3 regions of the Exiguobacterium sp. Helios genome follow, and region 3 is predicted to be linked to each of the others. Evidence: riboswitches for the same ligand, from Rfam matches in the RefSeq annotation. Region 3 holds a riboswitch; each other region holds the start of a gene.
The links. A riboswitch is a leader RNA that binds a small molecule or an ion and turns the genes downstream of it on or off. The one in region 3 is predicted to bind S-adenosylmethionine.
Positions count from the first base shown of each region.

Region 1 (4,200 bases), 500 kb from region 3:
TAAAACGGGGCAAGTGCCGTCCCGTAAGCCGCTGTCGCAATCGATCCGGCATTACAAATCGTCAGAACCCGGTCACCGGACTCAAATAATTCCAATGCGTGGATCCCGATTTGCCGGGATGTCTTGGCATCCGTTTCATACAGTTCGAGCGCCTTTTGTTCCAACCGTTTTGGTAACTCGGCAAGCGCCGTACTCGAGACAATAATTTGATTCAGCTCATCAAGCACGTTCCGCAAATTGACCGCCGTCGGCCGGGTTGCGAGCAATTGGGCCGACACCGTCAACAGTTCCTGTTTCGCTTCAGAAAGTGACCCTGTCGTCCGGCGGAATGCTTCCTGCACAAGGATGAAGCCGCCGAACAGGCTGATGGCCGGGGCACCGCGGACACGTAATTGTTTGATGGCGTCAATCGCTTGCGCCAAGTCATGGATAACCTCGTATCGTTCTTCTTCCGGGAGCCGGGTCTGATCCAAAATCGTCACCGTCCCGTTGTCATAGATGATGCTTTGGACGAATTGGCTCATCGGCTGAGTTCCTCCGTCAAATCGAAGTTCCGTAAATCGGTGAACGTCTTGCATTCGGTCCGGCGTTTGATCAATGCCACTCCAAGACGTAACGCATGACGTTTCCGCTCAAGTCGTTCCCCCGCGTCCGTGATGTTCTCGAGGTCCGCAACCGGTGCCAATCCAATCGTCCGCCGGATCAACTCACAACCGGCAAAGCCCAGTGCGTCCTGTAAAATCGTACTGAGGACATCGTCGACAAGTCCGCCCGCCGAACGGAACGGCTCTACCGCTTCGCGTTCCCATAATGCTTTGAACGTCGACGCAAAGGTCAGCCAAAACGTATCGATATCCTTCACCCGTCCATCCCGTAACTCGGCATAGTTTGGATACGCGGCAAAGCAGAGATGGGCGATGAATTGTCCGACATCAAAACCAAACGGTCCGTAAAAGGCGAACTCGGGATCGATGACTTTCGTTTCATCGGCTGAAGCAAAAATACTTCCGGTATGTAAGTCACCGTGCAATAATGCATCACCTTTTGTGATGAACAGTGTTTCCAGTTTCGCGACTTCGCGTTTCAGTTCTGCATCCTGCCATAACCGAACCGCTTCCGCTTCGAGGCCTGCTTCAATCGCATTCGTTTCCGCATCATAAAACGGGTCTGTGAAGATCAATTTTTCCGTGATATCACAGAGATCCGGATTGTAGTAGTTCCGCGCCACTTGTTTTTTCGCGACCGGTCCAAGCGCAAAATCCGACGTATAAAACAGTGTCCGCGCCAGGTACGAACCGATGTGTTCCGCGAGTAACGGATACTTTTCCCCTTCGAGCAAGCCGGTCCGGGCGATCGTTAAATGCGACAAATCCTCCATCACCGTAAACGCTTCTTCCTTGCTCGCATGGTAGACGTGCGGAACGAAAGGAACAGCGACTTTTGCGAATTCTTTTAAGGCCGATTGTTCAATCCAGGCCCGTTCGAGCGACAGCGGCCAGCTTTCCCCGACGACTTTCGCATATGGCAACGCCTGCTTTAAAATCAGCCGTTTTTCTCCTTCCTGAATCCGGAAAACGAGATTTAAATTCCCGTCCCCGATCTCTTCTGCCGTCACCGGTTCATTGCCGATTAATCCGAGTGTCCGGACCCGTTCAATCGCGTCCTGTACTGTAAATGCTTGGTATCCCATTCTGGTTTCCTCCTTGTTGATCACACGAAAAAACGCCTCTTTTCGTCAAAGAAAAGAGGCGCGGCAGAATACTCCGTCCTCTTATCTCTCAGACGAATGTCTGTTGGATGTAGCACCGTGCCGGATGGTCGGTTGCTGCGGCGTCTTCGGGCCAATTCCCTCTGCCAACTCACGATAAGAGTCATATGTAGTTGTCATGTGATTTGATGTTGATTTGAATACTACGTGCGTTGCTGGCCGTCTGTCAATTCCAATTTTTAGTGAAACGGATTCAAAAACGGAACCGTCTATAGAAGAAGTATTTTCAAAAAAATAAATTTTCAAAATATAGTTTGACAAGTGATGGATCTCATGTAAAAATTGCAATTAGATTTCACAATTTCATCCAATTCTTATCAAGAGCAGACGGAGGGACGAGCCCTACGATGTCGCAGCAACCGACCACTTGGCACGGTGCTAATTCTTGCAGCTAATACGCTGACAGATAAGAGTCCACGCGCAATTTTTCATGGTCTCTTGTCATTGACGAGGGACCATTTTTGTATTTTTCAATAAGGGAGAGACGATTCATATGGCGTACATTACCGCAACATACCAACTCGGAACGACCGATCAGTTGCCGAAACGGGCAGAGCAAATCGCGCTCGGTCTGACGGTCGGTTCATGGACCGATTTAAATCACTTGGAACAACAACAACTGGAATCCTTTAAAGGACAGGTCGTCCATACAGAAGAACATGACGGCAAAGGTTACATTACGATCCGTTATCCGGAACACAACGTCTCACGGGACTTTTCCGCTATCTTAACGACGGTCTTCGGTAAACTGTCGCTCGATGGACAAATCAAGTTAACCGACTTACAGCTTCCCCCGTCATTCACGAACGACTTTCCCGGTGCCAAATTCGGGATTGAAGGAGTCCGTCAATTGATTCAGGTCCATGACCGTCCCCTGTTGATGAGCATATTTAAAGGAGTCATCGGACGGGACCTCGTCTTTTTACGGGAACAACTCGAAGCACAGCTCGCGGGCGGCATCGATCTCGTTAAAGATGATGAGATTCTATACGACAATCCGTTGACGCCGGCACTCGACCGGGCACGGATCGGACGGGAAGTCCTCGACGCCCATTATGAACGCACCGGCAAACGGGCGCTTTATGCGATTACGTTAAGCGGTCCCGTCTTCGGCTTGAAGGAACAGGCAAAACGCCTGATTGAAGCAGGTGCCACGGCCTTCCTGCTCAACACGTTTACATACGGACTCGATGTCCTGCGCGAGTTGGCTGCCGATGCGGACATTTCCGTCCCGATTTTTAATCACCCGGCCTTAAGCGGTGCCTTGATCGCAAGTCCTGAATACGGTATTTCGGCTCCTGTTCTGCTTGGAACGTTACCCCGACTGGCCGGTGCTGACTTGACATTGTTCCCGTCTCCCTATGGTAACGTTGCACTCGCCAAAGATTTGGCCCGCGGGATCGCCGTTGAAGCGACGCGAATCGGAGAAACGAAGACGATTCTGCCGGTTCCGTCCGCCGGCATCCATCCCGGCCTCGTCGCTCAGCTCGTCCGTGATTTCGGTACCGATTCGGTCATCAATGCCGGAGGCGGCGTTCACGGTCATCCGCAAGGGGCAGCGGCCGGTGTCCTTGCATTCCGTCAGGCGCTCGACGCCGCACTGACCGGAGAATCGCTGACAAGTGCCGCAACGCGGCAGGAAGAATTACGGGTCGCCCTTGACGCCTGGGGGATCACGAAATGACGACTCGGATTTTATGTGACTTCGACGGCACGGTGACGGAACACGACAACATCATCGCCTTGATGAAAGAGTTTGCCCCGCAAGAAGCATTTGAACCATTAAAAAAAGGTGTGCTCGACCGTTCGCTGTCGATCCGGTCCGGGGTCGGACAGATGTTCCGATTGTTGCCCTCAGATCGAAAACAGGAGTATATCGATTTTTTGATTAATCGGGCAGTCATCCGTCCCGGCTTCGACACCTTACTCGCCTTTGCCAAATCAAACGGAATCGACTTTGCGATTGTCAGCGGCGGGATTGACTTTTTTGTCCAACCGATTCTTGCCGATTTACTGACAGATGAAACGATTTACTGCAACGGCAGTGACTTCAGTGAAGAGACGGTCCGGATTGAATGGCCACACGCTTGCGATGCGGCATGCAACAATCAATGCGGCTGTTGTAAAACGTCAATCGCCCGGAAGTTGAAGCAGGACGGCGATTCGATCATCGCAATCGGCGATTCCGTGACGGATTTTGAACTGGCGAAAAAGGCTGATCACGTCTATGCCCGGGATTATCTGATAACACTCTGTGAACAGCACGGTATTCCCTATACGCCGTTTGAAACGTTTTATGACATCGTCAAACACTTACAGACCACGGGGGTGCATGCATGACATTCTTGAAACGATACGAAGAACTCCGCGCCATCAAGCAGGAGTTCGCCGTACGCGACTGGTTTCCCGGCACGAGCGGTAACCTCGCCATT
Region 1 is NZ_CP053557.1:689,143-693,342, reverse strand. Features, by position in the region: gene mtnA (S-methyl-5-thioribose-1-phosphate isomerase) at 1-524, opposite strand, end outside; gene mtnK (S-methyl-5-thioribose kinase) at 521-1,690, opposite strand; SAM riboswitch class I at 1,769-1,871, opposite strand; SAM riboswitch class I at 2,080-2,181, shown strand; gene HNY42_RS03650 (2,3-diketo-5-methylthiopentyl-1-phosphate enolase) at 2,262-3,452, shown strand; gene HNY42_RS03645 (2-hydroxy-3-keto-5-methylthiopentenyl-1-phosphate phosphatase) at 3,449-4,108, shown strand; gene HNY42_RS03640 (methylthioribulose 1-phosphate dehydratase) at 4,105-4,200, shown strand, end outside.
Region 1: another riboswitch for S-adenosylmethionine. It lies ahead of HNY42_RS03650 (2,3-diketo-5-methylthiopentyl-1-phosphate enolase); the one in region 3 lies ahead of HNY42_RS00985 (amino acid permease).

Region 2 (4,200 bases), 640 kb from region 3:
AAGGAACGTCAAGACACGTCCGCGTTCTGCAACGTTTGAGCTTGTTAAGATCGTTGCACCTTTTGGCAGTTTATCCAAAGACTTGTATTTTTTAGAATAGACACCGAGCGGTTCAACGTGAACGCCGCCGGCACTCGCGAATTTATAGTCTTTGTTTTCTTTTTCCTGTTGCTCAAGGTACGGCACGTGTTGGAAATAGTTCGCATCGATTTCTTTTTCAGCCAATGCTTTGTTCGGAAGAACATAATCCTGAAACTTCTTGATTTCGAGTTTATAGCCTTTTGCTTCATATTCTTTTTGAACATGCTCCAAGATTTGAGCATGAGGAACGTTTGACGCTCCGATGACGAGTGTTTTTGAATCGCCGCCGCCTGAAGAAGATTCTTCTCCGCATGCTGCAAGACTGACTGCTAAGACCGATACGGCTGCTGTGCCGACGAATTTTTTCCAAAGTTTCATGAATGATTCCTCCCAAGGTTAAATAAGATAGGTATTACCGTTTATCGATGGCTTTGACAAGCAGGTCACCGATAATTTGAATGATGAAGACGATGACAAGAATCAACAGTGTCGCGATGACGGTGATGTTATTTTGTGAACGCTGGAATCCTTCGATGAAGGCCATGTCTCCCAGTCCACCACCACCGGCTAACCCGGCCATTGCCGTGTAACCGACGAGTGCGACAAGCGTAACGGTGATTCCTGAGATGATTGCCGGCAAAGCTTCCGGAATCAGGACTTTATAGATAATTTGGAACTTCGTTGCGCCCATCGATTCAGCCGCCTCGATGACACCCTTATCGACTTCACGAAGTGCCAGTTCGACCATCCGGCCGTAAAACGGTGCTGCACCGAGAATTAACGCAGGTAATGCAGCCGTTGGTCCTAAGAATGACCCGACGATGATTTTCGTGATCGGGATCAACAGAATCAATAGAATGATAAACGGGATCGAGCGGAATATATTGACTAAAAAGCTGAGTACGGAATAGAGTGTCCGGTTTTTAAACAACAATTCTTCGTTCGTCGCATATAACAACAGACCGATCGCCAGTCCGAGGACGAACGTCGCGAGTCCTGCAACAGCCGTCATATAGACGGTACTGCGGGTTGCTTCCCAAACCATATCCCAATCCACATCTGTAAAAAATGTACTCATCGGTGATCCACCTCCACTTCAACGTCACTCGCTTGAAGTTTGGCGATGACCGCTTGTGCTTCCTGTTCCGACCCGAGCAGCTGAATGAACAGCGTTCCAAGTGCCCCGTCCTGCGTCTGTCCGACGTTTCCGCCGATGATATTGAATAATAAGTTCGAGTCTTTCATGACTTCGGCCAGGATCGGACTTTCCGCCGTCGAACCGACGAACGTCAGCTGGACGATTTTTCCGGTCGGGTAGCGTTCGCGTAATTTCGCAAACGTCAATTCGTTTTCAGATGGTGACGTCAACTGTTTGACGAACTCTTTTGTCATCGCCTGTTTCGGGTGACGGAACACTTCTGCGACCGGTCCCTGTTCGACGATTTTCCCGGCTTCCATGACGGCAACCCGGTGACAGATTTTCTGAATGACGTGCATCTCATGTGTAATCAAGACGATTGTCAGTTTTAATTTTTTGTTGATGTCGACAAGCAACTCGAGGATCGAGTCCGTCGTTTTCGGATCCAGCGCACTGGTCGCTTCGTCACAGAGTAAGACATCTGGGTTGGATGCCAGTGCCCGGGCAATCCCGACCCGTTGTTTTTGTCCACCTGACAGTTGCGACGGGTAAGCACCTTCGCGTCCGTCGAGTCCGACGAGTTGAATCAGTTCAGCAACTCGTTCTTTGCGACGGGCTTTCGGATAACCGCCGAGTTCGAGCGGGAACATGATGTTTTCTTCAACGGTCCGTGACCACAGCAGATTAAAGTGCTGGAATACCATTGAGACATTTTTGCGGACGCCGCGTAATTCTTTCGGTTTGAGCGTCGTCATTTCGACACCGTCGATTTGAATCGATCCGCTCGTCGGTGCCTCCAGCATGTTCAGCAAACGAATCAGTGTTGATTTCCCTGCCCCTGAATAACCGATTATTCCAAAAATTTCACCGCGCTCGATTGACAAGTCGACATTGACGACGGCTTCAACCGATCCGCGCTTCGAGCGATAAATCTTTCCTACATCCTGTAAGCGAATCAATACGGTCCCTCCTAAACATAAAAAAAGTGCGCACGTTTTAGAGCAAACGCGCGCACTTTTTCAGTACACAAAACCATTTGCTCTCATCTTGCAGACAATCGTCTGCTGGAATTAGCACCACTTCGGAATAAATTCCGCGGTTGCCGGGTTTCATCGGGCCAGTCCCTCCACCACTCTCGATAAGAGTTATCGGTATTTAGTTATTTTTAATATAATCTGAATATTAGCAGGGGTTATTTTGCTTGTCAAACAGTTTTTTCTGAAACCGGCTGAAGCAGACTGAAAGCACGTGCCAAATCTTCTTTCAAGTCTTCCGCGTCCTCAAGACCGACCGAGATCCGAACGAGACCATCTGTAATTCCGAGTTCTGCGCGACGCTCTGCCGGAATCGACGCATGCGTCATCCGTGCCGGAACGGAAATCAAACTCTCGACCGCTCCAAGACTTTCAGCCAATGTGAAGAAATGTGTCGCTTCGACGAGTTTCTCCGCATTTTCTGCTGAACCGACATCAAAACTGATCATTCCGCCGAAACCGGTCGCCTGTTTCTGTTGTGTCGCGTGACCCGGATGTGATGCCAGTCCCGGATAGAAGATGTTTGAAACGACGTCCTGTTCCTTTAAGAACTGAACAAGATCGTGTGATGTTTCTTCGATTGCATCCATCCGGATACCAAGCGTCCGTAATCCACGGACGAGCAGGAAGCTGTCCTGCGGTCCAAGAATACCGCCGGTCGAGTTCTGGATGAAGTGAAGATCTTCTCCGAGCTCGTCGCTGTTGACAACGACAAGTCCGGCGACGACGTCCGAGTGACCGCCGATGTATTTTGTCGCGCTGTGAAGAACGATATCTGCACCGAGTGCGAGTGGTTGCTGCAGGTATGGTGTCGCAAACGTGTTGTCGACGACAAGTTTCAAGTTGTTGCGTTTCGCGATCTCAGCAACTGCTGCGATATCTGTAACTTTCAACAACGGGTTCGTCGGTGTTTCGACATACAGCATCTTCGTGTTGTCTTGCACCGCAGCTTCTGTCGCCGCGAGATCCGTCGTATCGACGAATGTCACTTGGATGTTGAACTTCGGTAAGACACGCTGCATCAAACGGAATGTCCCGCCGTAGACGTCATCGGTCATGACGATGTGGTCACCTGATTCGAGCAGGTTAAAGACAGCGTGAATCGCTGCCATCCCTGATCCGAAGGCAAAACCGCGTGCACCGCCTTCAAGATCGGCAATCAGACGTTCGATGCTCGTCCGTGTCGGGTTCGCTGTCCGGGAATACTCATATCCTTCTTTTAACTGACCGATTTTTTCCTGTTTGTATGTGCTTGTTTGATAAATCGGGGGTGTAACGGCACCTGTTGCTCGATCGACGCCTGTTCCTCCATGAATCAATGCTGTCTTTTTACGCATGTGTCTCGTCCACCTTTTCAAAGATTTGTTGGCTTAAATACCGTTCGGCACTGTCCGCGAAGACGGTGACGATGGTACTGCCTGGAAAACGATGTGCCAGATCAAGTGCTGCCACGAGTGCCGCGCCGGCCGAACTGCCGACGAGCAATCCTTCACGAGCCGCCAATTCATGGACTTTCGTGAAGGCATCATGATCTGAAATCGTATGAATTTCATCTACTAAGTCACGCGAGACGAGGCTTGGCCATTTGGCCGTCCCGATACCTTCCGTCTTATGCGGTCCGGCTGGTCCCCCGTTGAGGACCGAGCCTTCCGGTTCGACGATTGCACCTTTCGTCCCGAGACGTTCTTTTAAATAGGCCGCTGTTCCGGCAAACGTTCCGCCTGACCCGCATCCGGCAACGAACCAATCAATCTGATCCAGTTCCGCCATCAGCTCAGGACCAAGTGTCCGCTGATACGTGACCGGATTTTCTTCGTTTTCGAATTGAAGCGGAACATAACTGTTCGGAATCGTTTGTCCGAGTTCTTTTGCTTTATCAATCGCGCCCTGCATATCGAGCTCAGTCGGTGTGTTGACGACAGTCGCGCCGAGTGCCCGCATCAACGT
Region 2 is NZ_CP053557.1:2,586,725-2,590,924, forward strand. Features, by position in the region: gene HNY42_RS13445 (MetQ/NlpA family ABC transporter substrate-binding protein) at 1-459, opposite strand, end outside; gene HNY42_RS13450 (methionine ABC transporter permease) at 494-1,159, opposite strand; gene HNY42_RS13455 (methionine ABC transporter ATP-binding protein) at 1,156-2,178, opposite strand; SAM riboswitch class I at 2,259-2,364, opposite strand; gene HNY42_RS13460 (bifunctional cystathionine gamma-lyase/homocysteine desulfhydrase) at 2,424-3,590, opposite strand; gene HNY42_RS13465 (PLP-dependent cysteine synthase family protein) at 3,583-4,200, opposite strand, start outside.
Region 2: another riboswitch for S-adenosylmethionine. It lies ahead of HNY42_RS13455 (methionine ABC transporter ATP-binding protein); the one in region 3 lies ahead of HNY42_RS00985 (amino acid permease).

Region 3 (4,200 bases):
GGCTTATCATCTGGAGCAGGTGTTAGAGGACATCAAACCGTTCGTCGCAACTGATACATATATTTTGCCGTTGCTAAACGGAATGGCACATTTAAAGCAACTGGAGCAACACTTCGGAGCGGAACGTGTACTGGGCGGACTCTGCTTCATCGAATCAACGCTTGATGCACAAGGACACATCGTACAGACGAGTCCGTCCCATCATTTATTATTCGGTCCGTTACCGGGAACCCGGCCAGACCGTTTGGAAGAACTGAAGCAGCACCTAGAGGGGACACTAGCGCCGATTAAATACTCGGACTCGATTACCAGCGATATGTGGAATAAGTATCTGTTCATCACGACGTTTTCCGGTGTGACGTCGCTTTTCCGTTCAGCAATCGGTCCGATTCGTTCGCAGGAAGAAGGAATGATGATGATCCGCCGCCTGGCAACGGAAGCCAAAGAAGCGATGGAACGCCAAGGTGCTGTGTTCAGTGATGGGATTGAACAGATCCAACAGCAACAGATCGCACAAATGGATGAAACGATGAAGTCGTCCTTACAACGTGACATGGAGAAAGGTAATGAAGTCGAGTCAGCTCATTTGTTCGGCACACTTCTTTCGAAAGATGAAGCGACGCAAGTGATGTTGCCGGCGATTTATGCAAATCTCGAAATTTATCGTATGTCGAGAAAAGATGTTTAACTAGTTGTTATATAGGGAATATTCGTTAGGTTGTATTGAGCCTATATTTTTCATAATCCACAATAATGTGTAGTTTTCAGCTATTCGTTGACTTGCTGAATTGCATTCAACTATCCTTGAAAAGACAAGATGGTTAAAAAAGCAAAATATATTTTATATTTTTTAAATGAAAACAGAAGTGAGAGGGGAATTATTTTACATGAAACGTATTATTATCCGTGCGGGTATGACACCGTTTGAACAGTTCGACGCAGAATATTTGATGAAGCATAACTCAATCGGAGGGAACGTCGGAAACCTGATTTATCAATACAGTATTTTCCGCACCTTGATGACAGAGGGCACGACGATCACACCGGATTACTACTACTATGAAGAAGAGCGTGCAGATGAAATCAATGCGAACTTCGATTTATATGTCATTCCACTCGCTGATGCATTCCGTAAAGAATTCGTCCCGACACTTCGTAAATATACAAAATTGATTAAAAAACTAAAGATTCCGGTCGTCGTCATCGGTGTCGGTTTACGCGCACCGTTTGAAGCGAATTTAAACGACGGTTTCTCATTTGATGAAGACGTTAAAGCGTTTGTCAGCGCAGTTCTTGAGCGCTCAAGCATGCTTGGACTTCGCGGCGAAATCACATCAAAATATTTGACGCGTCTTGGTTTCCGCGAAGGAATCGATCACAAAGTCATCGGTTGCCCATCGATGTATGCGTTTGGTCGTGATTTGAAAATTCGTGAAACGAATATCACAAAAGATTCAATGATCGGTGTCAACTCGTCACGTCTTGCACCGCAAAACGTCCTTAACTTCATCACACGCGGAATGGAAGAGTACCCGAACCACTACTTCATCCCGCAATGGATGAAAGAGTTGCGTTTGACGTACACAGGAACACATCCGATTGCTGACTTATCCGTCACGAACTATCCGGTCAAGATGTCGGATCCGACTTACATGAACGACCGTGTCCGCTTCTTCTTAAACGCGCAGACATGGATCGACTTCTTGAAAGAAGCTGACTTCAGCTTCGGAGCACGTCTTCACGGTAACATCACGGCAACACTTGCCGGAACGCCAAGTATCCTGATTCCGAAAGATGCACGGATGCGCGAATTAACGGATTATCACCAATTGACACACATTTGGGCAAATGACATCACAGACAGCACACGCTTGTCGGATGTGATTGAGTCGGCTGACTTCCAAAGTCCGACACGTGTTCAAGCACGTAACTTTGATAACTTCGTGGAATTCCTGAATACAAATGATCTAGAACACATCTACAAAGAAACGAACTATCCGGAGAACGTTCCGTTTGATCGTGAAATGGCCAAAGCAGAGTTGCTTCCGGTCGTTAAACCGATCACAGGAATCAGTATCGAAGAAGCTGTTTCACGTTTTGAATCATACTTCCCAGCAGAAGAACAAAAAATCGTGGCAGCTCAAAAACGCGATAAAGCGAAAATGGCTGAAAAAGATAAGAAAATCAAATCACTTCAAGGCAAGTTGAACAGTCAAACAAAAGAAATGAAGCATCAACAAGGCACATTGAACCGGAAAGCGGTTCGCATGGCATTGAAGACAGCTGATTTGTTTGCGAAGAAATAAGCGACAGACGTCTTATACCGTTTTGGTGTAAGGCGTTTTTTTTTACATGATAAATTCTGAATTGTGTTGACAATTCAAAACAGGGTTGGTACTGTTATGAAAAATTACATTCTTATCCAGAGAGGTGGAGGGACTGGCCCTTTGAAGCCTCAGCAACAGGTCGAAAGATACTGTGCTAATTCCTGCGGGTGTTGTACCCGATCGATAAGCTTCCTTTGATTGTCGACCGACGCACCCATGCATGTGGGTGCGTTTTTTTTTAGTTTAACGAGAAAAAGAGGAGTGTGGAGGAGCAATGAAAGAAGGAACGTTTCGGCGGAAAATGGAATCCCGGCATATCGTCATGTTGTCACTCGGCGGTGTCATCGGGACCGGATTATTTTTAAGTACAGGCTATACGCTCGAGCAGGCCGGTCGGGTCGGCACGATTTTATCTTACCTGGTCGGAGCGCTGGCGGTTTATCTGGTAATGCTTTGTCTAGGGGAGCTGGCGGTACATATGCCGGAGACGGGTGCCTTTCACAGCTACGCGACGAAATATATTGGATCCGGAACAGGCTATACCGTCGCCTGGCTTTACTGGCTGACTTGGACGGTCGCGCTCGGTTCGGAATTTACGGCAGCCGGTTTATTGATGCAACGCTGGTTTCCGGATGTTCCGGTCTGGCTGTTCAGTGCTTTATTCGTCGTCATGATTTTAGGCATCAATGTCTTGACGGTCCGCTTGTTCGCGGAAGTTGAATTTTGGTTTTCTGCCGTCAAGGTGCTGACGATTTTAGTGTTCATCGTCTTAGGAACAGCAGCAATCGTCGGATTCTTGCCCCTCGCGGACGGCTCACAAGCACCGCTTCTCGCTCCGTTGACGGAGGGGGGCCTGTTTCCGAACGGAGCGTTCGCGATCTTGATGACGATGCTTGCCGTTAACTTTGCCTATTCCGGAACAGAGTTAATCGGGATTGCAGCAGGTGAGGCGGTCGATCCGAAACGGACGGTTCCTCTCGCCATTCGAACAACAGTCTTCCGGCTCGTCTTATTTTTTGTCGGGACGATCATTGTTCTTGCGATTCTGTTACCAAATGATTCAAAAGGAGTGCTTGAAAGTCCATTCGTTGCTGTGTTTGAACGGATCGGTCTTCCGTTTGCAGCAGACATCATGAACTTCGTCATCCTGACCGCGATTTTGTCAGCAGCGAACTCGGGTCTGTATGCCGCATCACGGATGCTCTGGTCTTTATCCGATCAACGGATGATTACGCCGTACTTTTCTAAATTAAATGCGAGCGGAGTGCCGATACGTGCCGTTCTCTTCAGTATGCTCGGTGGTCTGCTTGCCCTGTTCTCCAGCGTCTATGCACCGGGTTCCGTCTACATTGCGCTTGTCTCGATCTCGGGACTGGCAGTCGTCGTTGTCTGGATGAGTATCAGCGCCTCACAGTTCATGTTCCGCAAGCGCTATCTGCAAGAGGGGCATGATCTAAACGATTTGGTTTACCGGACGCCCTGGTATCCGTTTGTACCGATTCTGTCGTTTTTAATGTGTTTGGCTTCATTGATCGGAATCGCCTTTGATCCGACGCAACGGGTCGCCCTCTATTTCGGGGTTCCGTTTATCGCGGTCTGTTACATCGTTCATCATCTGACAAAAACATCATGGAAACGGAGTGTGGAAGATGTCAAAGAACAACAATCCAGTTGAACAACTGTTAAAAGAAAAACCCTATATTTTATTGGACGGAGCACTGGCGACGGAACTTGAACGCCATGGGAGAAATCTCGATGATCCGCTTTGGTCGGCCCGGGTACTGCTTGAAGAACCGGAACAGATTCACCGCGTCCATGCGGATTATTTTAAAATCGGGGCGGATTGTGCCATCACGTCCAGCTACCAAGCGAG
Region 3 is NZ_CP053557.1:184,371-188,570, reverse strand. Features, by position in the region: gene HNY42_RS00995 (ketopantoate reductase family protein) at 1-688, shown strand, start outside; gene HNY42_RS00990 (polysaccharide pyruvyl transferase family protein) at 888-2,306, shown strand; SAM riboswitch class I at 2,416-2,517, shown strand; gene HNY42_RS00985 (amino acid permease) at 2,602-4,002, shown strand; gene mmuM (homocysteine S-methyltransferase) at 3,977-4,200, shown strand, end outside.